3 regions of the Erwinia sp. E602 genome follow, and region 2 is predicted to be linked to each of the others. Evidence: predicted binding sites of a transcription regulator. Region 2 holds the regulator's gene; each other region holds the start of a gene.
What was found. Region 2 encodes CRP, which controls carbon source genes, mostly activating them, when cyclic AMP is high. Its sites were predicted from a motif close to ATGTGANNNNNNTCACAT; they were not measured.

Region 1 (9,679 bases), 2.0 Mb from region 2:
GTTCCCGCTGCTGCTCGGCCGCCTGTGGCAGGTTGAGTTACGGCTGGAGCGCAGGGGCGGTTCACCGCTGCTGCCGCCCGCCCTGCTGCGCCTGCCCGGCGTGCGTTTCGGCCTGACCATTGGCGTGCTGTTCTTCGCCTGCTGGAGCGGCTTTATGTTTGTGGTGGCGCTGACGCTGCAGTCCGGGCTGGGCATGACGCCGTTCCAGTCCGGTAACGCCTTTATCGCGCTGGGCAGCGCCTACTTTATCGGCGCGATGCTCTCCACCCGCATGGTGGCGCGCTGGGGTAAGGTTGCCACGCTGCTGGCCGGCTATGCCATTCAGATGAGCGGCCTGCTGGCGCTGATGCTGACGCTGGAACGCGGCTGGCCGCAGATCGGCATCCTCGCCCTCGCTCCGGCCACCGCGCTGATTGGCTTCGGTCAGTCGTTTATCGTCAGCTGCTTCTACCGCATCGGCCTCGCCGATGTACCGAAAACCCACGCCGGGGCCGGCAGCGCGGTGCTCTCCACCGTGCAGCAGACCGCGATGGGGCTCGGCCCGATGCTGCTCGGCGCGGTATTCAGCCACGTGCTGCAGCCGCACGACGACTATCGCCAGGCGATCCTCATCACCCTCGGCGTCGAGTGGGGGTTAATGCTGGTACTGGTGGTGTTTGCCCTGCAGAAGCGCGGTATCAGGATAATGCAGCCTGAATAACGGGTTTCGTGATGCCGCAGAACTTACTGCGGTATCACAGCCACGTTGGCTGCTGGCTTACCTTGCCATCCCGTTTATTGTTGTAACGTTAGCTGAAAAGAAATCAATTTATTATGCATTGTCAGTATCAGCGAAGATTTTTACCGGAAACCTCTGCCGACTGATTTGCCACCGCTAAACCCTCTCAAAAGATCGAGCGGCCGATGCGGTCGGCCAGCAGCTCCAGCGCGGCGGTGCCGGCCAGCGAGTTTCCGGCGCTGTCCAGCTCCGGCGACCAGACGGCAATGGTCATCTCGCCGGGCACCACGGCAATGATGCCGCCGCCGACGCCGGATTTACCGGGCATGCCAACGCGCCAGGCAAATTCACCTGCACCGTCGTACATGCCGCTGGTGACCATTAGCGCGTTGACCTGGCGGGTCTGCTTCGGCGTCAGCAGCGCCTCGCCCTGCGGGCCCAGCCCGCCATTGGCCAGATAGAGAAAGCAGCGCGCCAGCTCGACGCAGCTCAGCGTCATCGCGCAGTAGTGGAAATAGGTTTGCAGCACCGTCGGCACGTCGTTGGCAAAGTTGCCAAACGCCTTCATCAGCCAGGCGATCGCCGCGTTACGCGCCGAGTGGTCAAACTCCGATCGCGCCACGATGCGGTCGTAACTGACGTCAGCCTGCCCGGTCAGGCCACGCACCAGCTCCAGCATGCGCTGGCGCGGCGCGGTCAGACGCGTTTCCAGCATATCGCACACCACCAGCGCACCGGCGTTAATGAACGGGTTGCGCGGAATACCCTGCTCCAGCTCCAGCTGCACCAGCGAGTTAAACGGCTGGCCGGAGGGCTCTTTGCCCACCCGCTGCGCAATCTCACGATCGCTGTAGCGGCTTAACGCCAGGGTTAAGGACAACACCTTAGAGATCGACTGGATCGAAAACCGCTCCAGCGCGTCGCCAGCCTGGTACACCGTGCCATCCAGCAGGCAAACCGCGATGCCCAGCCGGTCGGCGGGCACCTGCGCCAGCGCAGGTATATAGTCGGCGACCTTGCCCTGCCCGATCAGCGGCCTGACCTGCTGCAGGATCTCCTGCAACAGCGCGTTATCCAGTGCACTTGCCATTATTATTCCCCGATTGACCTGAACGGCCTGATTTTGCGCGCGATTCTGCCGACTGAAGGCGGCTTCGTCAAACGTTCTGCCTGAAAGGTTGCGCTGACTCACGCTCGCCATCGCCATCGCCATCGCCATCGCCATCGCCATCGCCATCGCCATCGCCATCGCCATCGCCATCGCCATCGCCATCGCCATCGCAGGTCAAAATAGCACCGCTATCGAATATTTATTCTTTTATTTGACGTTTTGATGCTGCTTTACAAAATTATTAAATTTTCGATGTCATCTGCCTGCTAAATAAAAGACAATACCTCCACATTTGCTGTGCACCCTTTATGACAGTTAACACTTTCTCAACACATCGCTAACTTCAAATGCCATCATCAACTGTTTCCCGGAAAGTCGCCTGGCTGCGCGTGGTCATGCTCGCTATTGCTGCGTTTATATTTAACACCACCGAATTTGTGCCGGTCGGCCTGCTCTCGGATATCGGCGCCAGCTTCGCCATGCCCACCGCCCAGGTCGGCCTGATGCTCACCATCTACGCCTGGATCGTCGCGCTAATGTCGCTGCCGATGATGCTGCTGACGCGTAACGTTGAGCGCCGCCTGCTGTTAATCATCATCTTCGTGCTGTTTATCGCCAGCCACGTACTGTCGTCAATGGCCTGGGACTTCACCACGCTGGTTGTCTCGCGCATCGGCATCGCCTTTTCCCACGCCATCTTCTGGTCGATCACCGCCTCGCTGGCGATCCGCGTCGCCCCGCCCGGCAAGAAAACCCAGGCGCTGAGCATGCTGGCCACCGGCACCGCGCTGGCGATGGTCCTCGGCCTGCCGATTGGCCGCATGATCGGCCAGCTGCTCGGCTGGCGCATAACCTTTGCAGCGATTGGCGTAGTGGCCCTGATAACCCTGGTACTGCTGGTAAAACTGCTGCCGCGCCTGCCCAGCGAACACACCGGCTCGCTCAAAAGCGTACCGATGCTGTTCCGCCGCCCGGCGCTGGTCGCCCTCTATATTCTGATTGCCGTCACCGTCACCGCACATTATACCGCTTACAGCTATATCGAACCCTTTATGCAAAACGTCGCGGCAATCAGCGGCGGCTTCACCACCTTCCTGCTGTTAATTTTCGGCGCGGCCGGAATCGTCGGCAGCATATTGTTCAGCCTGTACGGCAATAAATATCCCGCTACCTTCCTGTCAGGCGCGATCGCCCTTATTACCGGCAGCATGTTCCTGCTCTGGCTGGCGGCCTCCAGTACCCTCTCCATCTCCCTGCTGTGCATTATCTGGGGCATGGCGATGATGATCATTGGCCTCGCCGTTCAGGTGCGCGTCCTGGCGCTGGCCCCCGACGCCACCGACGTCGCCATGTCGCTGCTCTCCGGCATCTACAACATCGGCATCGGCGGCGGCGCGCTGCTCGGCAACCAGGTCAGCCTGCATCTGAACATGGCCAGCATCGGCTACGTCGGCGGCGCCATCGGCCTCTGCTCCCTGCTCTGGTGCGCCATCAGCCTCAAACGCTACCCCCAACTCCGCATCAACGGATAAAGGGCCAGCTCGATCAAACAGCCAACGAGCCCTGAAAATCACCAGACAAAGAGAATGCCCGCCATCAGGGAGGGCAGCGGGATGAGCCCGGAGCGGGGTAACCCGCGGAGGGTCGCCCGCTGACAGGCCCGACTGTCTCGATCACACAGGCAACGCGCCCTTAATCCCCCCAGCCACCACCGCCGCCCGCCATCAGGGAGGGCAGCGGGATGAGCCCGGAGCGGGGTAACCCGCGCAGGGTCGCCCGCTGACAGGCCCGGCACTCTCGATCCCACAGGCAACGAGCCTCAGACTCGATCCCACACCCAACGAACCCAAAAAAACCCCACAAATGCAAAAGGAGCCACAAAGGCTCCATTCAGTAAAAGTGACACCGTCACTCCAGATAAAACACCGACTTCAGCTCCGCACTCACCGGACTGTTATCCGCATTCGACGGCATCAACTCCCGCATCGACCGCCACCAGCGCTGACACACCTCGGTCTGCGCCACCGCTGCCCAACGCTCTTCTGACTCAATCTCCACCACCGCAAACAACAAATCCCGCTCTGCATCCAGAAAAATACTGTAATGATGCGCCCCGTGATCCTTCAACACCTGCGCCAGCTCCGGCCAGATCGGATCGTGCCGCTGCTGATACTCCTGATGCTTATCAGCATGCACCTGCATCACAAAGGCTTTACGCAACATGCGGATGCGTCGCTTCCAGCGCCGCGCGCCAGGGTTTCACGCCAAAACGTTCGCCCAACGCCACCAGCTCTTCCGTAGTGATGCTCTGCTTCATCCCGCCCATCGACAGCACCTTCACCACCACCTCCGACGACTTCTCAGCGGTATCGATCAGGCCAAAGGTCTCATCCAGCGTCGGCCCCGCGCCAAAAATACCGTGGAACGGCCACATCACCAGCGTATGCGACTTCATATTCTCGGCCGTCTGGGTACCGATACCGTCGGTGCCCGGCACCATCCACGGCACAATACCGACGCCGTCCGGGAACACCACCAGACACTCGGTGCTGCCTTCCCACAGCAGGCGGGTAAAGCTGGCCGGATTCAGATCCACCACGTAGCTCAGCGCCATAAAGTTGGTGGCATGGCAGTGCATAATCACCCGATCGGCACCGTTGGTCACCACCTTGCGCACGCTGTGCGACTGGAAGTGCGACGCCAGCTCGGAGGTCGGCACGCCGCCGTTGCTCAGCCCCCAGTGAATGGTAAAGGCGCGGCCGTCGCTGCTGACGCGCAGCAGCACCAGACAGTCGGCCGGATCTAACTGCACGTTGCGGAAAAACTTGCCGGAACCGGTCACAAGGAACCAGCAGTCGGCCAGCTCGGGCGCGGGCTGGCTCAGCTCCAGCGTGCGCGGCTCGGGATAAAAATCGGCGGCGAACGGCTGCACTTCCTCGTCCAGCAGGCGCAGCGACACGTTACCACCGTTACGCTCATCCCAGCCCTTCAGCCACATATCGGTGGTCGCTTTCACCATGCCCTGCACAAACCAGGATTTAAGAATCTGTTGCATTTTACTTCCTTAACTTAACGTTGGCTGAGAATCTGTTGTTCATACTGACGGACGTCGCCTAACCAGCTGGCACCGGCCGGCACGTCGTGACGCAGGCACCAGGCCTCCCACACCGCCTGCCACGGCAGCGACTTCTGCTCCTCCAGCAGCGCCAGCCGCGCGGTATAGTCGCCGCCGTTTTCCAGCGCCCTGAGCTGGTCGACCGGCTCCAGCAGCGCGCGCAACAGCGCCTTCTTCGCGTTGCGGGTGCCGATTACCCATGCGGCGATGCGGTTAATTGACGCGTCGAAGAAGTCCAGCCCGATATGTACCTTATCGAACAGCTTCTGCCGCACGATCTCGCTGGCGATGGCCTGGGTCTCATCATCCAGCAGCACCACGTGATCGCTGTCCCAGCGCACCGGGCGGCTGACGTGCAGCAGCAGGCGCGGCACGTAAAGCATGGCGGTGGAGATCTTGTCGGAGATCACCTCGGTCGGGTGGAAGTGGCCGGCGTCCAGCGTCAGCGCGATCTGGCGGCTGGCGGCGTAGCCGAGGCAGAACTCGTTGGAACCGACGGTGTAACTCTCCGCGCCGATGCCGAACAGCTTGCTCTCCACCGCGTCGATATGCAGCGATTCGTCCAGCTTCTCGCTGATGATCTCATCCAGCGACTCCAGCAGCCGCTGACGCGGTGCCAGGCGATCGACGGTCAGATCCTTCATGCCGTCCGGCACCCAGATGTTCATCACCGACGGTGTGCCCAGCTGCTCGCCAAAGTACGCTGAAATTTTACGACTGGCCTTACAGTGGTCGATCCAGAACTGGCGGATCTCCGCGTTGCCGTGCGCGAGGGTAAAGCCGTCGGCGCTCAGCGCGTGGGAGAAACAGGTCGGGTTAAAGTCCAGCCCCAGCCGGTGCTGTTGCGCCCAGCTGACCCAGCCGGCAAAGTGCTCAGGCTTGATCTCGTGACGATCCACCGTCTGTTCGGTGTCCAGGTAGATGGCGTGCAGGTTAAGCCGCTTCGGCCCGGGGATCAGCTTCATTGCCTGCTCCAGATCGGCGCGCAGTTCGTCGACGCTGCGCGCGCGGCCCGGGTAGTTACCGGTGGCCTGAATGCCGCCGGTCAGTGCGCCCTGCGGGTTTTCGAAGCCGCGCACGTCGTCGCCCTGCCAGCAGTGCATCGATACCGGCAGCCGGTCGAGCTGGGTCATTGCCGCTTCCACATCCACGCCGATATCGGCGAAACGCTGTTTTGCCAGCGCGAAGGCCTGGTCAATTGCCTGGGTCATACACAAAGCTCCTTAGCTGATGGCGTCAGTGACTCAAATCGCGCCAGATGGGGGCGATACGCATCACTGCCGTGAGGTTCAAAACGAATAAGAGGAAAATGCTGGCGCAGCTGCTGGCGGAAGGCGCTGACGTCGGCGACCTGCCCCGCGGCGATCAGCTGACAGCCGATATTGCCGAGGGTCGAGGCCTCCACCGGCCCGGCCAGCACCGGGATGCCGCAGGCATCGGCGCACAGCTGGTTCAGCAGCGGGTTCTGGCAGCCGCCGCCGACGATATGCAGCTGGCTGAACCGCCCGCCGCGCAGCGTCTCCAGCTGCCGCAGCACCTGGCGGTAACAGAGCGCCAGGCTGTCAAAGATGCAGCGCGCCAGCTCGGCGGCGGTGGCGGGCACCGGCTGGCCCAGTTCGGCGCAGGCGTCCTGAATTTCGCGCACCATATTGGCCGGGTTGATAAAGCGATGGTCGTTGGGATTAACCAGCCAGCGGCAGAGCGGCTGGCGTTCGGCGTCGGCGATCAGCGGAGCGAGCTGGCTGATTTCCAGCTCGCTGCACACCCGCTGCAGCAGCCACAGCCCCATAATGTTTTTCAGCACGCGGAAGCGCCCTTCCGCGCCACCTTCGTTGGTGATATTGGCCTGCAGCGCCGCGCCGTCGGTAAACGGCTGGCGGCTTTCAAAGCCCATCAGCGACCAGGTGCCCGAGCTGAGATAAGCGGCGTCCGCATCGCTCAGCGGCGTGGCCAGCACCGCGCTGGCGGTGTCGTGGGTAGCTACTGCCACCAGCGGGATCGCGTGGCCACGCGGGCTGGTCCAGGCACCGATACGGCGGCCGGGGGCCGAAGGCGTGCCAAACCACGCCGGGTTTGCGCCGCACCAGCGCAGCAGTTCGCTGTCCCATTCGCCGCTGTGGATATTCAGCAGCTGGGTAGTGGTGGCGTTGGTGTACTCCCAGTTGAGCTCACCGCTCAGCCGGTAGTGCAGATAGTCGGGGATCAGCAGCGCATGCGCCACCTGCGGCAGGTCGGCCGCGTTATCACGGCACAGCGCGCGCAGCTGGTAGAGGGTGTTAAACGGCAGGAACTGGATGCCGGTGCGCTGATAGATGGTTTCGCTGCCCAGCTCGCGGCAGGCCTGGGCCATCAGGCCGTGGGTGCGGTCGTCGCGGTAGGCGACCGGCAGGCCAACCCGCTGGCCGTCGGCGTCCAGCAGCACGTAGTCCACCGCCCAGGTATCGATGCCGATACTCTCGGGCACGATGCCTTCGGCGTCGAGGCTGACCAGTGCGGCGACGATAAAGGCTTCCAGCGCGTCGAGATCCCAGCACTGGCGGCCGTCAACGTTGACCAGCTTATTGGTACAGCGGCTGATTTCCCGCAGGCTGACCGCGCCGCCCTGCGCGGCGTGGCTGGCCAGCATCACGCGGCCGCTGGAGGCGCCTAAATCGATAGCGACAAAATGACGAGTGCTCATAGTTACGTTCCCGATCAATCAATGTGACCAGTGTAAAAGAGCCGCGTTTTGCCACCTTCTTGCCACTGCCAGTCCGATCTGCTCACTGGCAAAACGGCAAAGATGAACGTGAACAGGCTCACACTTTTACCGCAGAGGGCCGGAAAATGCTTCTGTGACGCCCGCCTCATTTTCGCAACGCCGACGGCGGTTTCTTTAATAACTGACGGCGATCGCCGCTTCTGCTGTCGTAAATTCAAGGTGCCCGCGTCGGGCGCTGGGTAGACTCTGTGAACTGTTTGTTAAGGAGGGGCGATCATGACCGTATTGCACAGCGTTGACTTTTTTCCGGCCGGTCACTGTCCGGTGGCGATTGAACCGCGGGCCCCGCAGGGCAGCTTCCCCGAGCACTATCACGATGACTTCCATGAGATTGTGATCGTTGAACAGGGTTCGGGGATCCACGTGTTTAACGGCCAGTCGCAGCCGCTGTGCGGCGGCTGCGTCTGCTTTGTGCGCAATCACGATCGCCATCTGTATGAGCAGACCGACAACCTGTGCCTGACCAACGTGCTGTACCGCGGGCCGGAGGCGTTCCATTTCCTCTCCGGGCTGCAGCAGCTGTTGCCGGCCGAGCAGAACGGCCACTATCCGTCGCACTGGCGCATCAGCAGCAAGGTGCTGGCCCAGGCGCATCAGCTGACCGCGCAGATGGCCAGCCCGCTTGAAGAGGGTTTTGCCGCGCAGGCCACGCGTGAGATGCAGTTTATGCAGCTGCTGCTGTTGTTGCGTCAGGGAAGCAGCAGCGCGCAGGCGGACGATCATGAGGGGCGTTTGCGCGCGCTGCTGGACTGGCTGGCCGACCACTACAGCGAGGAGATCGACTGGGAGGCGCTGGCCGATCGTTTTGCGCTGTCGCTGCGTACCCTGCACCGGCAGTTGAAGCAGCAGACCGGCAGTACGCCGCAGCGTTATCTGAACCGTCTGCGCCTGCTGGAGGCGCGCCATCTGTTGCGCCACAGCGATATGCGCATTACCGATATCGCTTTTCAGTGTGGATTTGGTGACAGCAATCACTTTTCAACGCTGTTTAAGCGTGAGTTTGGCAGCGCACCGCGTACACTGCGTCAACATGACTGATGAGGTGACCCGTGACTGCTCCCCTGCGGCTGTTAAAAGCTGACTATCTGCCCTCTGAGCTGCTGCCGGTAGCGGTGGCCGAGCGCACCCCGCAGCCCTCTTTCCCTCCGCACGTCCATGAATTCAACGAGCTGGTGCTGGTCTGGCGCGGCAACGGTCTGCACGTGATGAACGATCGGCCGTGGCTGGTGACCTGCGGTGATATTTTTTATCTGCACGCCGATGACTGCCACAGTTTTGACGCAGTGCACGATCTGGTGCTGGACAATATTATCTACTGCCCGGAGCGTTTCCAGCTGGCGCTGGACTGGCAGCAGCTGTTACCGCCGCGTGACGCCGGGGCCTGGCGGTTGACGCTGCGCGGGATGGCGCTGGCGCGCGGGGTGGTGAAGCAGCTGGAGCAGGAGAGCCGCAAGACCGATCCGCTGTCGCGGCAGCTGAGCGAGGCGCTGTTTTTGCAGCTGGCGCTGATTTTGCAGCGGCACCGTTACGCGGCCGATTGTCCGTATCAGTTGCCGGAGGGGGAGCAGCTGGATTTGCTGATGGCGGCGATTCAGGGGCAGATGGCGCAGCCGTTCGATCTGGCGCGGTTTTGTCAGCATCATCAGCTGTCGGAGCGCGGGCTGAAGCAGCTGTTTCGTCAGCAGACCGGGATGACGATTGGTCATTATGTGCGGCAGCTGCAGTTGTGTCAGGCGAAGTATTTGCTGCGCGCCAGCGATTGTCTGATTGGTGAGGTGGCGGCGCGCTGTGGTTTTGATGACAGTAACTATTTTTCGGTGGTGTTTACCCGTGAGACGGGGATGACGCCGAGCGCATGGCGACAGCAGTTTTTACGCGGGGTGGTTGCGCTTTCTGTTTGATCGAGAATAAAAGCGCGTTGTCTGGTTGATCGAGACTATCGGGCCTGTCAGTGGGCGACCCTTCGCGGGTTAC
Region 2 (9,679 bases):
GCTGCATACCGATCATGATGCCCACCAGCAGCATCAGCGAACGCAGCAAACCAAACCTGGCACCGGAAGCGGTGAGTAACATATTATTAGGGCCCGGCGTGATGGCAGCGACCCAAAGAAAGCCTAACATAGATAAAAACAGACTCAGTTCCATACAACGGGCGCCTCTCACCCACTACCGATCGTTAACCCGATGAAGCTAACAGCGAGCCATGGATTCAACAAGCCCGGACGTTATAAATTTCGCCCCCCGCCCCGGCGAGGCTTTTCACCCGTTGCCGGGCGCGGCCAATCCGCACCTGCAGACGATTCTGCCGCGCCTGCTGCGCCGCCGCATTGCCCTGCGCCCCCACTGGCAGCGCCTGACCCTGCCGGACGGCGATTTTGTCGATCTGGCCTGGAGCGAAGACCCGGCGCAGGCGCGCCACAAACCGCGCGTGGTGCTGTTCCACGGCCTGGAGGGTAGTTTCAACAGCCCCTATGCCCACGGCCTGATGCAGGCATGGCAGGCGCGCGGCTGGCTGGGTGTGGTGATGCATTTTCGCGGCTGCAGCGGTACGCCGAATCGCCTGAACCGCATCTATCATTCCGGCGAAACGGAAGATGCCAGCTTCTTCCTGCGGTGGCTGCGTGAGACGTGGGGCGACGTACCGACCGCCGCGGTCGGCATCTCCCTCGGCGGCAATATGCTGGCCTGCCTGATGGGAAAACAGGGGGACGCGTGCCTGCTGGACGCCGGGGTGGTGGTCTCTGCGCCGCTGATGCTGGAGCCCTGCAGCCGGCGGCTGGAGCAGGGATTTTCCCGCGTCTACCAGCGCTATCTGCTGAACCTGCTGAAGCAGAACGCCCGCCGCAAGCTGCTGGCGTGGCCCGGTACGCTGCCGGTCGATCTGCAACAGCTGGCGGCCCTGCGCCAGCTGCGCGACTTTGATGATGCGATCACCGCCCGCGCTCACGGCTTTGCCGATGCCACCGACTACTATCGCCGCTGCAGCGCCCTGCCGCTGCTGCCCGGCGTGCGTAAACCGCTGCTGATCGTGCACGCCAGCGACGACCCTTTTATGACCCCTGAAGTGATCCCCGACCCCGCACTGCTGCCGGCCTGCGTTGAATATCAGCTGACGCAGCACGGCGGGCATGTCGGATTTGTAGGTGGAACCCTGCGTCAGCCACAGATGTGGCTGGAGCAGCGCATTCCACAGTGGCTTACCCCCTGGCTGGAGCAACGATGATTATTCCCTGGCGCGATCTTAACCCTGAAACCCTTGATAGCCTGCTGGAAGCCTTTGTGCTGCGCGAAGGTACCGACTATGGCGAGCAGGAGCGCACGCTGGCCGAGAAGGTGGACGACGTGCGGCGCCAGCTGGTCAGCGGCGAGGTAGTGCTGATGTGGTCTGAACTGCATGAAACCGTCAATATCATGCCGCGCGGCCAGTTCAGGGAGTGACGATAACGCGCTGGCCGGGCCCGGCGGCGCACGCAGCCCTGGTGACTTTACCGCGCCAAACGTGATACCAATGCAGCCTCGGTTCGAAGTTTAAGGGAGTTGTCCGTCATGTCAGCCAAACATCCGGTTATCGCCGTCACCGGCTCCAGCGGGGCAGGAACCACCACCACCAGCCTGGCGTTCAGGAAAATATTCCAGCAGCTTAATCTGCGCGCGGCCGAGGTGGAAGGCGACAGTTTTCACCGTTTTACCCGCCCGGAGATGGATATGGCCATCCGTAAGGCACGTGACATGGGGAAACACGTCAGCTATTTCGGGCCGGAGGCTAACGATTTCGGCCTGCTGGAGCAGACCTTCGCCGGGTATGGCCGCAGCGGTAAGGGCCAGTCACGCAAGTATCTGCACACCTATGATGAAGCGGTGCCGTGGAACCAGGTGCCGGGCACCTTCACCCCGTGGCAGCCGCTGCCGGAACCGACCGACGTGCTGTTCTATGAGGGGCTGCACGGCGGCGTGGTAACGCCACAGCACAGCGTGGCAGACCACGTTGACTTGCTGGTGGGCGTGGTGCCGATCGTCAACCTCGAATGGATCCAGAAGCTGGTACGTGACACCAGCGAGCGCGGCCACTCGCGCGAGGCGGTGATGGATTCGGTGGTGCGCTCGATGGAGGACTACATCAACTTTATTACGCCACAGTTCTCGCGCACCCACCTCAACTTCCAGCGGGTGCCGACGGTGGATACCTCCAACCCCTTCGCCGCCCGCGGCATTCCCTCGCTCGACGAGAGTTTTGTGGTGATCCATTTCCAGGGTCTGGAGGATATCGACTTCCCGTATCTGCTCGCCATGCTGCAGGGCTCCTTTATCTCGCATATGAAAACCCTGGTCGTGCCCGGCGGTAAGATGGGCCTGGCGATGGAGCTGATCATGGCACCGCTGGTGCAACGGCTGATCGAAGGTAAAAAAATCGTCTGAGCCCGCCGGTCGGACGGTGGCCGTCAGCTGCGCCCGTCCATCAGCAGCCGCTGGATAAACCCGATATGCAGCTTCACGCCCAGCGGCAGCACCGCCTCATCAAGGCGGAAGTGGGGGTTATGCAGATTCCAGCAGGCCCCGATTGCCTCGTTACCCGAACCGACAAACAGGAAGCAGCCGGGCACCACCTGCTGGTAGGCCGAAAAGTCTTCACAGCCGAACATCGGGTGCGGCAGAATTTTCAACGCCTGCTCGCCCAGCTGGGCTCGGACATTCTCTGCGGCGATCTGGCAGGCGTCGCGGTGGTTAACGCCGGTGACGTAGCCGCGCGTCCAGTTCAGCTGGTAGCTGCCGCCAGAGGCCCGGGTCAGGCCCTCCAGCATCTGCTCCATCATCTTAGGGATCTCTTCGCGCGCCTCGCGGCTGAGCGTGCGCAGCGTACCCCTGAGGTGCGCGCTGTCCGGGATCACGTTGTAGCCACCGTCGGCAAGAAAGCTGGCCACGGTCAGCACCGCGCGGTCGTTCGGGTTCAGCCGCCGCGACACCACCTGCTGCAGCGCGTGCACCACCCCCGCCCCCATCACGATCGGATCGCAGCTTTTATCCGGCATCGCCGCGTGCGCGCCGGTGCCCTGCAGGATCAGATCAAAGTTGTCGCTGGCGGCGCTGAACACCCCTTCGGTAAAACCGACGGTGCCGGTGGGAAAACCGGGCATCACGTGCAGGCCGAAGATCGTCTGTACGTCCCGCATCGCCCCCAGTTCCACCAGCTCCTGCGCTCCGCCGGGCGGTACCTCCTCGGCATGCTGGAAAACGAAGCGCACGCGTCCGGCAATCTGCGAGCGCAGCTGGCACAGCACTTTGGCCGCGCCCAACAGCATCGCGGTGTGCGCGTCGTGTCCGCAGGCGTGCATCACCCCCGGATGGCGTGAGGTAAACGGCTCATCGTTCAGCTCATGGATCGGCAGGGCGTCCATATCCGCGCGCAGCGCAATACACGGGCCGCTGCGCGCGCCGGTCAGCTCCGCCAGCACGCTGTTCGGCGTCAACCGCGTCAGGGCCAATGGCCCCATCTTCGCCAGCTCCGCGGCCACGTAGTCGGCCGTCTCCTGCTCGTAAAAGGAGAGATGGGGGTTAGCATGAATATGCCGCCGCCAGGCGACCACCTGCGGTGTGATATCCTCAATCAGTGAAGCAACTGCAGCGTTCATAGTGACTCCTGATGTTGCGGTGAGATAAGCGGCCGCCGGCTGCCGGGCAGCAGCGCCAGCCCGGCAATCACGATCGCGACCATCATAAACAGGAAGCTGGTGAAGTAGTCCCCTCCGCTGGCCGCGACCAGATACCCGATGACGATCGGGCCAATAAACCCACCGGCCACACCGCAGGCGTTAAGAAAGCCCACCGTGGTGCCCATAATGCGCGGTTCGAAACGTTTCAACGGCAGCGTAAAGGTAAAGACAAAGGTGCAGAAGGTGGCACCATTGGTGATCATCAGAATGACAATCGTCGCCAGCAGCGAGGTGGAAAAATAGATGCCGAGCAGGCCACAGGCCGCAACCAGCGCGGTGCAAAGGATCACCAGCGGCTCGCGACCGGAGCCATAGCGCCCCACCAGCCAGCCGCCGATAATCGACGACGCCCAGGCACCAATACCGCCGATAGAGATGATCTCACCGGTAACGGCCATCGACAGGCCATGCTCTTTGACCAGAAAACTGGGTAGCCAGGCCATCAGGCTGTAGGCGGGAAGATTGACGCAGACGTTAGCGATAATCAGCTGCCAGATGAGCGGATGACGGAACATCAGCCGCCAGCTACCCTGCGACGGGGCGGCCACCTCCTGTTGCTGCTGTCCGTGTTTTGGCAGTAGCACCAGCATCAGCAGCGCCACCAGCAGAAAAAGCGCGGCAAACACCATATACATCTGCTGCCAGCGCATCACCCGCAGCGCCCAGATTGCCAGCAGCGGCCCGATTACCATCGCCATTCCTGAGGAGGAGAGCAGTAGCGACTGTACAAAGGTACGATGCTGCAGATCGAAGGTCATGGTCACCGTTTTCGCGCTGGCGCTGGGATAACCGGAGTGACCGATGCCGGCCAGCATGCGAAACAGGATCAGCCAGCCAAGGCCCAGCCCCCACCAGCCAAACAGCAGGGCACATACGCCCACCAGCGCCAGCGACATCACCAGCATCGCCCGGTAGCCCAGCCGGTCGTTTAACCAGCCGGCGGGGATCTGAAACAGGGTGTAGGAGAAAAAAAATAAGCCCGGGATCAGGCCGACCTGCTGCGGGGTGAAGTTAAACTCTGCGCGTATCGGCAGAAGCGCAAAGCCCATCACGGTTTTATCGATATAAATCAGGGTATAGCCGGCAAATAACATCAGGATCATTCCCAGGCGTGCGCGTCTATCCATTGCTGTTTCTCCTAATTAACTGAAAAGGAATCAATCAATTACGTCCGTCAGTCTCTGTCCCGCGCTGTGAGCAACATCACAACGAAACAAGCACAATGATTTAACATGTCCACAACACCATCAGGGATTTACATCAGTCAGGTAAGATGAAATTTTCGTTGCCCTGATACGTTTCTGGCATCAGTGAAGGAGAACGGGATGCGCTATCTACCTAAAATGCAGCAGCTGCGGGTGTTTGAAGAAGTCGTGCGTCAGGGCAGTATCCGCTCGGCGGCCCGCACGCTGGCACAGTCACAGCCGGCCATCAGCCGGGCGCTGAAGGAACTGGAAAATACGCTGCAAACGGCGCTGTTTCTGCGCGGCCCTGGCGGGATCACCCTGACGCCCAGCGGCCAGCTGTTCGCGGTACGCAACCGCTTTATCCTGCAGGAGCTGCAGCGGGCGGGGGATGAAATCTACTCCGCCCAGCATCCTCAGCAGGGGCAGGTGGCGGTGGGAGTTTGCAGCCTGGTGGGCTCAACGATGCTGGCGGAGGTGGTCGAAAAATTTCGCCTGCGCCACCCGCAGGCCCGGCTAAGCGTCAAAGAGGGCCTGATGCGCAGCCTGCTGCCGCTGCTGAACAGCGGCGAGATCGACTTTGCCGCCGGGCCGGTTCCCGCCGATCTTAAGCAGGAGCGGCTGGTGATCACCCCGCTCTTTCAGGTGCCGCTGTGCGTGGTCGCCAGCAAAAATCATCCGGCGCGGCGGGCGCGGGCGTTAACCCAGCTGAGCGAGCAAAAATGGCTGCTGGCAGAAGATGAGAGCGCCACGCTGTCATCGTTAAATGATGAGCTGAAACGCTTTTTTCAGGCGCTGCCGCAGCCGGCATTGCGCACCAGTTCGTTACTGTCCGCCATCGAACTGGTCGAGCGTGCGGGATACCTGATGCTGTTACCGGAACCGGTGGTGAGCCGCTGGTCGCACAGCCTGGTGCAGCTGCCGATCGGCACGCTGCCCGCGCTGCGGTATGGCGCGGTCTGCTCCAGCCACTCGCCGCTGACCGCCAGCGCGCAGCAGCTGTTGAAAATACTTGAGAAAGCCAGCGGGCGTGACGCGTGGCGCTGTTCTACCGGCAAAAACAGCACGCCCTCCCTTTTCCCGCTATGCTGAAGCGATACAACACAAGACAGTTATGTAAAGCTGTGCTACAAACAAAGCTGTAATATTTACTGTCACCATCATGCACGGTAAAAACGGGCCCCCTACGCGAGCCATGCTCTGAACAGAGACCCGTATCATTTTCCCTCAGGGAAACGCTTGACTATTTCAACGCCTGGCAGGGAGAGCAGCCCCTGTTTTTGGGCTCGATGACAAAACAGAGGATAACAGCGAATGGTTCTCGGCAAACCGCAAACAGACCCGACTCTCGAATGGTTCCTGTCACATTGCCATATTCACAAATATCCATCCAAAAGCACGCTGATCCATCAGGGTGAAAAGGCAGAAACCCTCTACTACATCGTCAAAGGCGCGGTAGCGGTGCTGATCAAGGATGAAGAAGGCAAAGAGATGATCCTCTCCTACCTGAACCAGGGCGACTTTATTGGCGAACTGGGCCTGTTTGAAGAGGGGCAGGAGCGCAGCGCCTGGGTGCGCGCGAAAGCGGCCTGTGAAGTGGCTGAAATTTCCTACAAAAAATTCCGTCAGCTGATTCAGGTTAACCCGGATATTCTGATGCGTCTCTCCTCGCAGATGGCGCGTCGTCTGCAGGTGACGTCTGAAAAGGTCGGCAACCTCGCCTTCCTCGACGTCACCGGCCGTATTGCCCAGACCCTGCTCAATCTGGCCAAACAGCCCGATGCCATGACCCACCCGGATGGCATGCAGATCAAAATCACCCGTCAGGAGATCGGCCAGATCGTCGGCTGTTCCCGTGAAACCGTGGGCCGTATCCTGAAAATGCTGGAAGATCAGAATCTGATCTCCGCACACGGCAAAACCATTGTCGTTTACGGCACCCGTTAACCGATCTTAATCCTGCGGCGCGACAGGCTTCTGTCGCGCCTTTTTTATGGGTACGGTGCATGTGGCGTAGACTCATCTATCACCCTGAGGTCAACTACGCCCTGCGGCAAACGCTGGTGCTCTGTTTGCCGGTGGCGACTGGCTGGCTGTTCGGAGCCCTGCAACAGGGTCTGCTGTTCTCTTTAGTCCCCGCCTGCTGCAACAACGCCGGCCTTGATACCCTGCATAAACGCTTCTTTAAACGCCTGATCGTCGGCGGCTCGCTGTTTGCCGGCTGCAGTTTTCTGATCCAGTATGCCGGGGCACAGGGCGTGCCGCTGCCGCTGATCCTGCTGCTGATGACGATGGTGCTTGGCGTGCTGGGTGAAATCAGCCCGCTGCACGGCCGCCTGCTGCCCGCGTCGCTGATCGCCGCCATCTTTACCTTAAGCCTGGCAGGCCGGGTGCCTGTCTGGCAGCCGCCGCTGCTGTTTATCTGCGGCACCCTGTGGTACGGACTGTTTAACGGCTTCTGGTTCTGGCTGTGGAAAGAGCAGCCGCTGCGGGAAACCCTGAGCCTGCTTTACCGTGAACTGGCGGGTTACTGCGAAGCCAAATATACCCTGCTGACCCGCCTGACCGACCCCGATACCGCGCTGCCGCCGCTGCTGATTCGTCAGCAGAAGGCGGTCGACCTGATTAATACCTGCTATCAGCAGATGCATATGCTCTCCGCCGGCCGCGATCAGCACTACCGGCGGCTGACGCGCGCCTTTCAGGTGGCGCTGGATCTGCAGGAGCATATCGCCGTCAGCCTGCATCAGCCGCAGGAGGTGCAAAAGCTGGTCGAACAGAGCCATGCAGAGGCGGTGATCCGCTGGAACGCCCGGATTATTGCCGCGCGGCTGCGCACGCTGGCGGATGATATCCTCTACCATCGTTTGTCGGCGCGCTTTGGCATGGAAAAACAGCTACAGGCGCTGGAGAAGATCGCCCGCCAGCATCCTGACAATCCGGTCGGCAACTTCTGTTATTACCACTTCAGCCGTATCGCCCGCCTGCTGCGCACCCAGCAGCCGCTCTACCGCCGCGACCTGATGGCCGACCGCCAGCGCCGCCTGCCGCTGATCCCGGCGCTGAAAAGCTACCTGTCGCTGAAGTCCACCGCGCTGCGCACCGCCGCCCGTTATGCGGTGATGCTGACCTTTGCCAGTACGCTGGCGCTGTTCTTTAACCTGCCCAAACCTTACTGGGTGCTGATGACGGTGATGTTCGTTAGCCTCAACGGTTACAGCGCTACCCGGGTACGCATTCAACACCGTGCGCTGGGCACGCTGGCCGGGCTGGCGGTGGCGGCACTCACCCTGCGCCTGCACGCGCCGGAGTCGGTGGTGCTGCTGCTGATGCTGGCGATTACGCTGGTGAGCTACCTGATTATCCGCCCGTTCTACGGCTGGGCCACGGTCGGCTTTACGGTGACCACGGTATGGACGCTGCAACTGCTGTCGCTGAACGGTGCCGATTTTCTGCTGCCGCGGCTGATGGATACGCTGATGGGCTGCCTGATCGCCTTTGGCGGCATGATCTGGCTGTGGCCACAGTGGCAGAACGGCCTGCTGCGGCAGAACGCGCACGACGCGCTGGAGGCGGACCAGGAGGCTTTGCGGCTGTTACTGGGCGACGAGCAGGATGCCGGCAAGCTGGCGTATCAGCGCATGCGCGTCAACCAGGCGCACAACGCGCTGTTTAACTCGCTGAACCAGGCGATGCAGGAGCCGGGCTTTAACTCACGCTATCTCTCCGACATGAAGCTGTGGGTGACCCACAGCCAGTTTATCGTCGAACATATCAACGCCATTACCATCCTGGCGCGCGAACATACCATGCTGACCCGATCGCTTGCGGAGCGCTATCTGCAGTCCTGTGAGATTGCCCTGCAGCGCTGTCAGCAGCGGCTGGAGTATGACGGACCGGGATCGGAGAGCAACGTGCTGGAAGCGCCTGAGGCGCTCCACGGCGGGCCAACCACCGTGGTCGAACGCCACGTTAAGCGCATCCTCAGCCACCTCAGCATAATGCACACTATCTCGTCGCTGACATGGAGCCAGCGCCCGCACCACGGCGGCTGGCTGCGCCGCCGTCTGGGCAAAAAAAACTGAGGGCGGGATCGCTCCCGCCCTCAGCATCACCGTTACCCACCGGCATCCGTCGCTGTCGCCGCTGCCGTTGGCGCCATGCTAAGTGCCCGCCCGCCAGCACGCCACACGATCGTTCAGCCAGTCAGCCAGTCAGCCAGTCAGCCAGTCAGCCAGTCAGCCAGTCAGCCAGTCAGCCAGTCAGCGTGTAAAGTCGGTGAGGCTTACGCCAGCACCTTTTCCACCGCCGCCGCGAAGCGTGCCATACCTTCGGCAATGTCGGCAGGCTCAATCACCAGCGACGGAGCAAAGCGGATCACGTCAGTCCCTGCAACCAGCACCATTACCCCTTCCGCCGCCGAGGCGGTAAGGATGTCACGCGCTTTGCCGGCGTGCTGTGGCTTCAGCGCCGCGCCGATTAACAGGCCCTTGCCGCGGATCTCGCTGAACAGGTCCAGGCGGGCATCCAGCGCCTGCAGCGCCTCGACAAACAGCTGACGGCGCTCGGCCACGCCGTCCAGCACCTCAGGGGTATTGATGATATCCAGCGCCGCTTCGGCGACCGCACAGGCCAGCGGGTTGCCGCCGTAGGTCGTGCCGTGCACGCCCGGAGCCATCACCGAGGCGATCTCATTGGTGGTCAGCATCGCGCTGACCGGGAAGCCGCCGCCCAGCGCTTTCGCGGTGGTGATAATGTCCGGCTGCACGCCGTAGTGC
Region 3 (9,679 bases), 180 kb from region 2:
TCATGCTGCCCAACCACGCGCCGCTGGTGATTGCCGAACAGTTCGGCACGCTGGAGTCACTCTATCCGGGGCGGATCGATCTGGGTCTCGGCCGCGCGCCCGGCTCCGACCAGCGCACCATGATGGCGCTGCGCCGCCATATTAACGGCCAGGGCGATACCTTCGCGGAAGACGTGTCACGGATGGTGAGCTGGTTTGACGCCGCACAGGGCGATGCCCCGACGGTGCAGCCGGTGCCCGGCCTCGGGCTGAAGATTCCGGTGTGGCTGCTCGGTTCCAGCCTGTACAGCGCGCAGCTGGCGGCAAAGCTCGGCCTGCCATTCGCCTTTGCCTCACACTTTGCGCCAGAGCTGCTGCTGCAGGCGCTGCACCTGTACCGCGAGAACTTTACGCCGTCCGCGCGGCTGGAGAAGCCTTACGCCATGGTGTGCATCAACGTGGTGGCCGCCGACAGCGATAACGACGCGAACTTCCTGTTCACTTCGATGCAGCAGCAGTTTATCAACCTGCGCCGCGGGCAGCCGGGGCCGCTGCCGGCACCGGTAACCAACCTGCATCAGCTGTGGAGCGCCGGTGAGCAGTACGGCGTGCAGCAGGCGCTGAGCATGTCGGTGGTCGGCGGTAAAGAGAAGGTGCGCCACGGACTGGCCGCGCTGCTGCGCGAAACCCAGGCAGATGAGATTATGATTAACGGCCAGATCTTCGATCCCCAGGCGCGGCTGCACTCGTTCGCGCTGGCGATGGAGGCGTACCGGTCGCTGTGAGACGGCCCTTAATACAATACAGAACATTAAGCGATGGGAGCCGGTACACGGCATCACTGATGGCCCGTGCTGAGCTGTTACGGATGACGCTTCTGGCGTCTTTACGGAGTGTAGATGCTTCGTAAGCCGGGCACGATGCCAGCAGGCGAGGCGACCTGAAACGGGCGCAGTGTTCGCAGACAACCGGTGCCCGGCACAGTATCAGCCGCAAAAAAAAACCAGCCCGCAGGCTGGTTTTTTCTGTGCATCAGCGGCTATGCCGCCTGCGACAGGTGATTATGCATCACGACGACGGGCAGGTGCTGCACCGGCTTCTTCGCGACGCGGGCCACGGGAAGCGCCACCGTCACGGCTGAAACCGCCGCTGCGACGCTCACCGCTGCGCTCGTTGCTGAAGCGACGACCGCCTTCAGAAGGACCACGTGCGCCATCAGCAGGACCACGACGCTCACCGCCGCCGAAACCACGGCCCGGGCCGCCTGGACGACGTTCGCCGCCACGGTCAGCGCTGCGTTCAGGACGCGGCTGCGCGTCACCGATCAGCTGCATGTTCATCGGCTTGTTCAGGATGCGCGTGCGGGTGAAGTGCTGCAGAACTTCGCCCGGCATGCCTTTCGGCAGCTCGATGGTGGAGTGGGTACCGAACAGCTTGATGTTACCGATGTAACGGCTGCTGATGTCGCCTTCGTTAGCGATAGCGCCAACGATGTGACGCACTTCAACGCCGTCATCACGGCCCACTTCAATGCGGTAAACTTCCATATCGCCAACTTCGCGACGCTCGCGACGTGGACGGTCGCCTTCTGCACGGGCTTCACGCGGACCACGGTCCGGACGATCGCCACGACGGTCATCACGACGATCGTCACGCTCACGGAATTCACGGCGCGGACGCTGTGGTGCATCAGCAGCCACGATCAGTGGACGTTCGCCCTGGGCCATTTTCAGCAGTGCTGCGGCCAGCGTTTCGATGTCCAGCTCGTCTTCCGGCTGCATTTTAGCCAGCAGCGCACGGTACTGGTCCAGATCGCTGCTTTCCAGCTGCTGCTGAACTTTAGCCGCGAACTTCTCCAGGCGACGCTGGCCCAGCAGTTCTGCGTTTGGCAGATCCACTTCAGGAATGGTCAGCTTCATGGTGCGTTCAATGTTGCGCAGCAGACGACGCTCGCGGTTCTCAACGAACAGCAGCGCACGGCCAGCACGGCCCGCACGACCGGTACGGCCGATACGGTGAACGTAAGACTCGGCATCCATAGGAATGTCGTAGTTTACTACCAGGCTGATACGCTCAACGTCCAGGCCACGGGCCGCAACGTCGGTGGCGATCAGGATGTCCAGACGACCGTCTTTCAGACGCTCCAGCGTCTGCTCACGCAGTGCCTGGTTCATGTCACCGTTCAGCGCGGCGCTGTTGTAACCGCTGCGCTCCAGCGCTTCGGCCACTTCCAGCGTGGCGTTTTTGGTACGCACGAAGATGATCGCAGCGTCAAAGTCTTCAGCTTCCAGGAAGCGGGTCAGCGCGTCAGTTTTACGGCCGAATGCAGTCCAGTAGCTCTGGCTGATGTCCGGACGGGTGGTCATGCTTGACTGGATGCGCACTTCCTGCGGATCTTTCATGAAACGCTTGGTGATGCGACGGATCGCTTCCGGCATGGTGGCAGAGAACAGCGCGGTCTGGTGACCGTCCGGGATCTGCGCCATGATGGTTTCAACGTCTTCGATGAAGCCCATACGCAGCATTTCATCGGCTTCGTCCAGCACCAGGCCACGCAGGTTAGACAGGTCAAGGGTACCGCGCTTCAGGTGATCCAGCAGACGACCCGGGGTGCCCACAACAACCTGTGGACCCTGGCGCAGAGCGCGCAGCTGAACGTCATAACGCTGGCCGCCGTACAGGGCCACCACGTTCAGGCCTTTCATGTGTTTAGCGAATTCGGTCATTGCCTCAGCAACCTGCACCGCCAGTTCGCGGGTCGGTGCCAGCACCAGAATCTGTGGTGCTTTAACGGTTGGATCAATGTTGTGTAACAGCGGCAGAGAGAAGGCCGCGGTTTTACCGCTCCCGGTCTGCGCCATGCCTAACACGTCACGGCCCGCCAGCAGGTGAGGAATACACTCAGCCTGGATTGGGGATGGCTTCACGTAGCCCATGCCGTTCAGTGATTCAAGGATGTCAGCGTTCAGGCCAAGGTCGGAAAAAGTGGTTTGGATATCAGTCATGTAGTACACGTGCCTCTTAGATTGCGGCGGCCAGTCTACATAACTCGTCGTGAAAATTTTCAGTCATTTTCATCAAAAAGTGTGAACCGGCTCAAATTAGTGGTTTCGACGAACAAAAAGGCCCTCATCCGTTAAGATGATGACTTTTCGAAAATTGGGCAAAAAAAGTTCGTCAGCTATTGCTGGTCAGATTCTGATAGATCGTCTTGTGTCTGGCCAAGTAGCGCCAGCTCCAACAATGCATATCGGTGCTCAACGAAGTTGTGTACGTTGTTAGCGACCGTCAGCTTGAACAACGCTTCTGCGTTGTCCTTCTCCCCCAGACTTAGGTAGTACTTACCTAAATAGAAGTTGGTTTCACTGAGATGTTCAGCGAGCGAGGTGTTATCCGTTGCGTCCGCCTGGAGTCGTTCTGTCAGCGTTTTATTGCTGATGTCGCCCAGGTAGAACTCGACAATATTCCATCCCCATTGCTCCTTAACCGCTTTGTCGTAGCGCTGCTTTAGCGCGACTTTGGCCTGGTCTGCGTCGATCTCGCGTTCTGCGAGATACAGCCACAGGCTGCGGAAGGGATCGTTGGGATCGTCTTGATAAAACGCCAGCAGATCATCTTGCGCCAGCTTAAATCTACCGCCGTAATACAGGGCGATGCCTCGATTTAAATGCGCATAATTGTAAGTTGGATCAAGCTCAAGTACAGAATCGAACGCTTCATAGGCAGCATCATAGTTGCCTGCCTGCGTTAAATATATGCCTAAGTAATTGAATACTTCCGGCATATCTGGTCGGATGGATAGCGCTTGCGAAAAGTCATTCCGCGCCAGTGCCCTCAGACCAAGACTATCATACAACACTCCGCGCTCATATAACAGCTGTGCGCGTTCATCATCGGTCAATGACCGACTGGCAAGTATTTGTTCCATGCGAGCAAGAATGACTTCCTGTTGCAGCGTAGGCTGCAGAGGAACGGCCAGTACTTCGTTCTCACGCCATGCGGTGTTGCTGCATCCTGCCAGCGTTAAAGCTGTCGCAACAAAACACCAGCGCAAAAATGGCTTCATTACCTACTCCCGAAAACAAACATAAGGGATAATCCTGTCACCCGCCTGCCGTCCACAAGGTATCCAGCCCTCGCGATGAAACGACGTGACCTGAAAGACGGCGGGCTTTGCCCGCCGTCATCCGGGTCACGCGTAAAGGTCGTGGTACTTATTCTGCTGCAGGTGCTTCAGAAGCTGCGGCTTCAGGCTGTGCCTGCTCGCTGGCTTCTTTGATGCTCAGGCGCACGCGGCCCTGACGGTCAACTTCCAGTACCTTAACCGGTACTTCCTGACCCATCTGCAGGTAGTCGGTCACTTTCTCAACGCGCTTGTCAGCGATCTGAGAGATGTGGACCAGACCTTCTTTACCGCCACCGATCGCCACGAAGGCACCGAAGTCAACGATGCGGGTAACCTTACCGCTGTAGATACGGCCCACTTCGATTTCTGCGGTGATCTCTTCGATACGGCGGATAGCGAATTTCGCCTTCTCACCGTCGGTTGCGGCAATTTTCACCGTACCGTCATCTTCGATTTCGATGGTTGTGCCGGTCTCTTCGGTCAGCGCACGGATCACCGAGCCACCTTTACCGATCACGTCTTTGATCTTATCAACGCTGATCTTGATGGTGTGGATACGTGGTGCAAACTGAGAGATATCGCCACGCGGTCCGCTGATCGCCTGTTCCATCACGCCGAGGATATGCAGACGCGCACCCTTAGCCTGGTTCAGAGCCACCTGCATGATTTCGCGGGTGATACCTTCGATTTTGATGTCCATCTGCAGCGCGGTGATACCTTCACGGCTACCGGCCACTTTAAAGTCCATATCGCCCAGGTGGTCTTCGTCACCGAGGATATCAGACAGGACTACGAAGTTGTCTTCGTCTTTCACCAGGCCCATCGCAATACCGGCTACGGCGGCCTTGATTGGCACGCCCGCATCCATCAGCGCCAGGGATGCGCCGCACACGGACGCCATTGACGAGGAACCGTTAGATTCGGTGATTTCAGACACCACGCGCACGGTGTACGGGAACGCGTCGCCTTTCGGCATAACGGCCAGCACGCCACGTTTCGCCAGACGACCGTGACCAATTTCACGACGCTTCGGCGAGCCGACCATGCCGGTTTCACCGACAGAGTACGGAGGGAAGTTGTAGTGGAACAGGAAGTTGTCGGTACGCTCGCCCATCAGCTCATCCAGGTTCTGCGCATCACGTGCGGTACCCAGAGTGGCAGTGACCAGCGCCTGCGTTTCACCACGGGTGAACAGCGCAGAGCCGTGGGTACGTGGCAGTACGCCGGTACGCACGTCCAGACCACGGATCATGTCTTTTTCACGGCCATCGATACGCGGTTCGCCACGCAGAATGCGGCTACGCACCACGTTCTTCTCCAGCGTGTGCAGGATGTCGCTGATTTCACCGGCGTCCAGTGATTCGTCTTCCGCCTGCAGTGCTGCAGTGGTTTCAGACTTGATCACGCCAACCTGAGCGTAACGCTCCTGTTTTTCGGTGATGCGGTATGCGTCGCTCAGGCGGGTTTCAGCCAGCGCGGCGATACGTGCAGTTAACGCTTCGTTGACGGCTTCTGGCGTCCAGTCCCAATGCGGCTTGCCGGCTTCGGCGACCAGCGCGTTGATGTTGTCGATGACGATCTGCTGCTGGTCGTGGCCGAACACCACGGCGCCCAGCATCTGCTCTTCGCTGAGGATTTCCGCTTCAGATTCAACCATCAGTACCGCGCCCTGGGTACCGGCAACCACCAGATCCAGCTTGCTCACTTTCAGCTCGTCGCTGGTTGGGTTCAGCACGTACTGGTCGTTGATGTAGCCAACGCGGGCCGCACCGATTGGACCGTTGAACGGCAGGCCAGACAGCGCCAGCGCCGCTGAAGCACCGATCATCGCCACGATATCCGGGTTAACCTGTGGGTTAACGGAAACCACGGTGGCAATCACCTGCACTTCGTTAACGAAGCCTTCCGGGAACAGTGGGCGGATTGGGCGGTCAATCAGGCGTGAGGTCAGGGTCTCGCCTTCGCTTGGACGGCCTTCGCGACGGAAGAAGCTGCCCGGAATACGACCGGCAGCGTAGGTACGCTCCTGGTAGTTAACGGTTAACGGGAAGAAATCCTGGCCTGGCTTAGATTTTTTCTGACCGACGACGGTCACGAACACGGCGGTGTCGTCCATGCTGACCATAACGGCAGCCGTTGCCTGGCGAGCCATCATGCCGGTTTCAAGCGTGACGGTGTGCTGGCCATACTGGAATTTTTTAACGATCGGGTTCAGCAAAATGCGTTCCTTAACATCAGGGCAGGACGTTTTACCTGCCATGGATTTTTAATCTTCGCTTGCATCTCGCGACTAATGACAACCCTCATCCCCGGCAGGATGAAGCCTCTCATTAGCCGCGCGAAACTCTGCAACTGAAGATCACACTCAGCAACAATACAATAGTTTGTGTTTAATTGCTGCCGCTCGCGTGAAAAAAGGGGCCATAAAGGCCCCTTTCCAGCGATACGCGTACCAGGCTGCCCGTTTCATCACGTGACGTTCAGATTGCTCTGAAAACGGGAGAGGGCAGCAAGGCAGACTTAGCGACGCAGACCCAGACGCTCGATCAGGCTGGTGTAACGTGCAACGTCTTTGCGCTTCAGGTAGTCCAGCAGCTTACGACGCTGGGATACCATACGCAGCAGGCCACGACGGCTGTGGTGGTCTTTTTTGTGCTCAGAGAAGTGACCCTGCAGATGGTTAATCTGTGCGGTCAGCAGAGCAACCTGAACTTCGGTAGAACCACTGTCGTTTGCGCCGCGACCGAAATCAGCAACGATCTGCGCTTTAGTTTCAACACTTAGAGACATGTTACAACTCCAAATTATAAGATAAATGTACAGGTGCCGATCTCTAATTCAGCTACCCAGTGTAAAGCCGCGCCATTCTACTCTGCGCATTGCTTAAGCGCAAATACCGCCGTCAACTTTCACGCAGCAGAAGCGCTGGTGCCGCACAGACCCGCGCTCACCCCGTTATCACAAAGACCTGCGCCTGGCGGATTGCCCGGCGCAGTCAGCTCAGGTTAGTCGGCGTATTCCACGACCAGCCGGCGCGGAGCCACGCGGCCGTCGTCGGCGATTTCCGCCATGCCGATAAACGCATGCTCATCACCGGCGGTGACCCGTACCAGCCCGCTGGCCGGCGCCCCGGCGGCCTGTACCGGCATCCCCTGCTTAAAGTACGCAGCAACGCTGGCGGCCAGATGCACGATCGGGTACTCCGACGCCGGGCTGTCCATCGGCATCAGCAGCGCGTCGAGCAGCTCTGCCGGCGCACGCTCGCTGCGGTGCGCTTCTTCAGTCAGCGCCTGCAGCTGCTCCAGCGTCACCATTTTCTCAATCGGATAGGTCGCCACCTGCAGACGACGCAGGTAGGTCACGTGCGCGCCACAGCCGAGCTGCTCACCGAGGTCGTCGATGATGGTGCGGATGTAGGTGCCTTTGGAAACGTGGATTTCCAGCTCCAGTTCATCGCCCTCATGGCGGATAAACAGCAGCTCAAACACCTCAATCGCCCGCGATTCGCGCGGCACTTCAATGCCTTCACGGGCATATTCATACAGCTTGCGCCCCTGATACTTGAGCGCCGAATACATCGACGGGATCTGCTGCGTTTTACCACGGAAGCTTTCCAGCGCCAGCTGCAGCTGCTCTGCGCTGAAGGTGACCGGCCGCTCGCTGACCACTGAACCATCAGCGTCCGAGGTGTCGGTACGCAGGCCCAGCCGGGCGATCACCCGATAACGCTTGTCGGACTCCAGCAGATACTGCGAGAACTTGGTCGCCTCACCCAGGCAGATCGGCAGCATGCCGGTCGCCAGCGGATCCAGCGCGCCGGTATGACCGGCACGGTTGGCGTTATACAGGCGTTTTACTTTTTGCAGCGCATCGTTGGAGGAGAGCCCGGTGGGCTTATCCAGCAACAGCACGCCGTGAATATCGCGACCGCGACGGCGAGGACGGCTCATTACTCTGCTTTGCCTTCTTCCGGTTCATCATCCACCGGGCCACGGCGATCGGCGTCGTTCTTGATCACGTTGGAGACCAGGTTTGACATACGCATCCCCTCGACCAGCGAGTTGTCGTAGAACCAGGTCAGCTCCGGCACGATGCGCAGACGCATCGCTTTACCCAGCAGGGAGCGGATATAACCGGAGGCGTCGCCAAGAGCACGCAGGCCGGCTTTGATCGCATCTTCATCTTTGTCATTCAGGAAAGTAACAAACACCTTGGCGTAGGCCAGGTCGCGTGACACTTCCACCGCGGATACGGTAACCATCAGACCCAGACGCGGATCTTTAATCTCGCGTTGCAGAATGATGGCAATCTCTTTTTGCAGCTCTTGTGAAACGCGCTGCGGGCGGCCAAATTCTTTCGCCATAATTTTTCTCTCCAAATAATTCGGGAGGCCAGAAGCCTCCCAAATACAGTCACGCTGACCTTTCTCATCTTTCTGGCCGCCCTGAAGGGCGGCCCGATGAGGGGTTCCGGGACGCTTAGTCGATGGTACGCTGGATTTCGATAATTTCGAATACTTCGATCATATCGCCAACGCGGACGTCGTTGTAGTTCTTCACGCCGATACCACATTCCATACCGTTACGGACTTCGTTAACGTCATCTTTGAAGCGGCGCAGGGATTCCAGCTCGCCTTCGTAGATCACCACGTTGTCACGCAGTACGCGGATTGGGTTGTGACGTTTGATGTTACCTTCGGTCACCATACAACCGGCGATGGCACCAAACTTCGGTGATTTGAACACGTCACGTACCGCAGCCAGACCGATAATCTGCTGTTTGTACTCTGGTGCCAGCATACCGCTCATCGCCGCTTTCACTTCGTCGATCAGATTATAGATAACGGAGTAGTAACGCAGATCCAGGCTTTCTGAATCGATGACGCGACGCGCAGAGGCATCAGCACGGACGTTGAAGCCCACCAGGATCGCGTTAGACGCGGCAGCCAGCGTGGCATCCGTTTCGGTGATCCCACCGACGCCGGAACCGATGATTTTCACTTTCACTTCATCAGTAGACAGCTTCAGCAGTGAGTCGGAGATCGCTTCGACAGAACCCTGAACGTCCGCTTTCAGCACGATGTTCAGTTCAGATACTTCGCCTTCGGTCATGTTCGCAAACATGTTTTCCAGCTTGGATTTCTGCTGACGCGCCAGCTTAACTTCACGGAATTTGCCCTGACGATACAGCGCCACTTCACGCGCTTTCTTCTCGTCACGCACCACGGTTGCTTCATCACCCGCTGCCGGCACGCCGGACAGGCCAAGGATCTCAACCGGGATAGATGGACCGGCGGTCATAACTTCACGACCCAGTTCATCACGCATCGCACGCACGCGGCCGTATTCGAAGCCACACAGCACGATATCGCCTTTATTCAGCGTACCTTCACGTACCAGCACGGTAGCCACCGGGCCACGACCTTTATCCAGGAAGGACTCGATCACCACGCCGCTTGCCATACCCTGACGTACCGCGCTCAGCTCCAGAACTTCCGCCTGCAGCAGGATTACGTTCAACAGGTCGTCAATACCGGTACCGACTTTCGCCGAGACGTTGACGAACATGTTCTCG

Region 1: rhaB (rhamnulokinase) is a predicted target of CRP. The motif match lies at 7,731-7,748, and genes of this name have one in related genera.
Region 3: yrbN (protein YrbN) is a predicted target of CRP. The motif match lies at 3,064-3,081, and genes of this name have one in related genera.

What each region holds. Positions count from the first base shown of each region.
Region 1 is NZ_CP046582.1:2,400,422-2,410,100, forward strand. Features, by position in the region: gene GKQ23_RS12355 (MFS transporter) at 1-700, shown strand, start outside; gene glsB (glutaminase B) at 885-1,808, opposite strand; gene GKQ23_RS12365 (sugar transporter) at 2,177-3,361, shown strand; gene rhaM (L-rhamnose mutarotase) at 3,738-4,052, opposite strand; gene rhaD (rhamnulose-1-phosphate aldolase) at 4,042-4,884, opposite strand; gene GKQ23_RS12380 (L-rhamnose isomerase) at 4,899-6,155, opposite strand; gene rhaB (rhamnulokinase) at 6,152-7,624, opposite strand; gene rhaS (HTH-type transcriptional activator RhaS) at 7,922-8,743, shown strand; gene rhaR (HTH-type transcriptional activator RhaR) at 8,755-9,606, shown strand.
Region 2 is NZ_CP046582.1:350,949-360,627, reverse strand. Features, by position in the region: gene GKQ23_RS02975 (LysE family translocator) at 1-154, opposite strand, end outside; gene GKQ23_RS02970 (hydrolase) at 213-1,232, shown strand; gene GKQ23_RS02965 (YheU family protein) at 1,229-1,447, shown strand; gene GKQ23_RS02960 (phosphoribulokinase) at 1,556-2,425, shown strand; gene GKQ23_RS02955 (amidohydrolase) at 2,449-3,636, opposite strand; gene GKQ23_RS02950 (MFS transporter) at 3,633-4,844, opposite strand; gene GKQ23_RS02945 (LysR substrate-binding domain-containing protein) at 5,043-5,993, shown strand; gene crp (cAMP-activated global transcriptional regulator CRP) at 6,216-6,848, shown strand; gene GKQ23_RS02935 (YccS/YhfK family putative transporter) at 6,908-8,986, shown strand; gene GKQ23_RS02930 (aspartate aminotransferase family protein) at 9,187-9,679, opposite strand, start outside.
Region 3 is NZ_CP046582.1:533,677-543,355, reverse strand. Features, by position in the region: gene GKQ23_RS03915 (luciferase-like monooxygenase) at 1-764, shown strand, start outside; gene GKQ23_RS03910 (DEAD/DEAH family ATP-dependent RNA helicase) at 1,041-2,984, opposite strand; gene yrbN (protein YrbN) at 3,001-3,051, opposite strand; gene nlpI (lipoprotein NlpI) at 3,161-4,045, opposite strand; gene pnp (polyribonucleotide nucleotidyltransferase) at 4,194-6,323, opposite strand; gene rpsO (30S ribosomal protein S15) at 6,626-6,895, opposite strand; gene truB (tRNA pseudouridine(55) synthase TruB) at 7,111-8,055, opposite strand; gene rbfA (30S ribosome-binding factor RbfA) at 8,055-8,468, opposite strand; gene infB (translation initiation factor IF-2) at 8,584-9,679, opposite strand, start outside.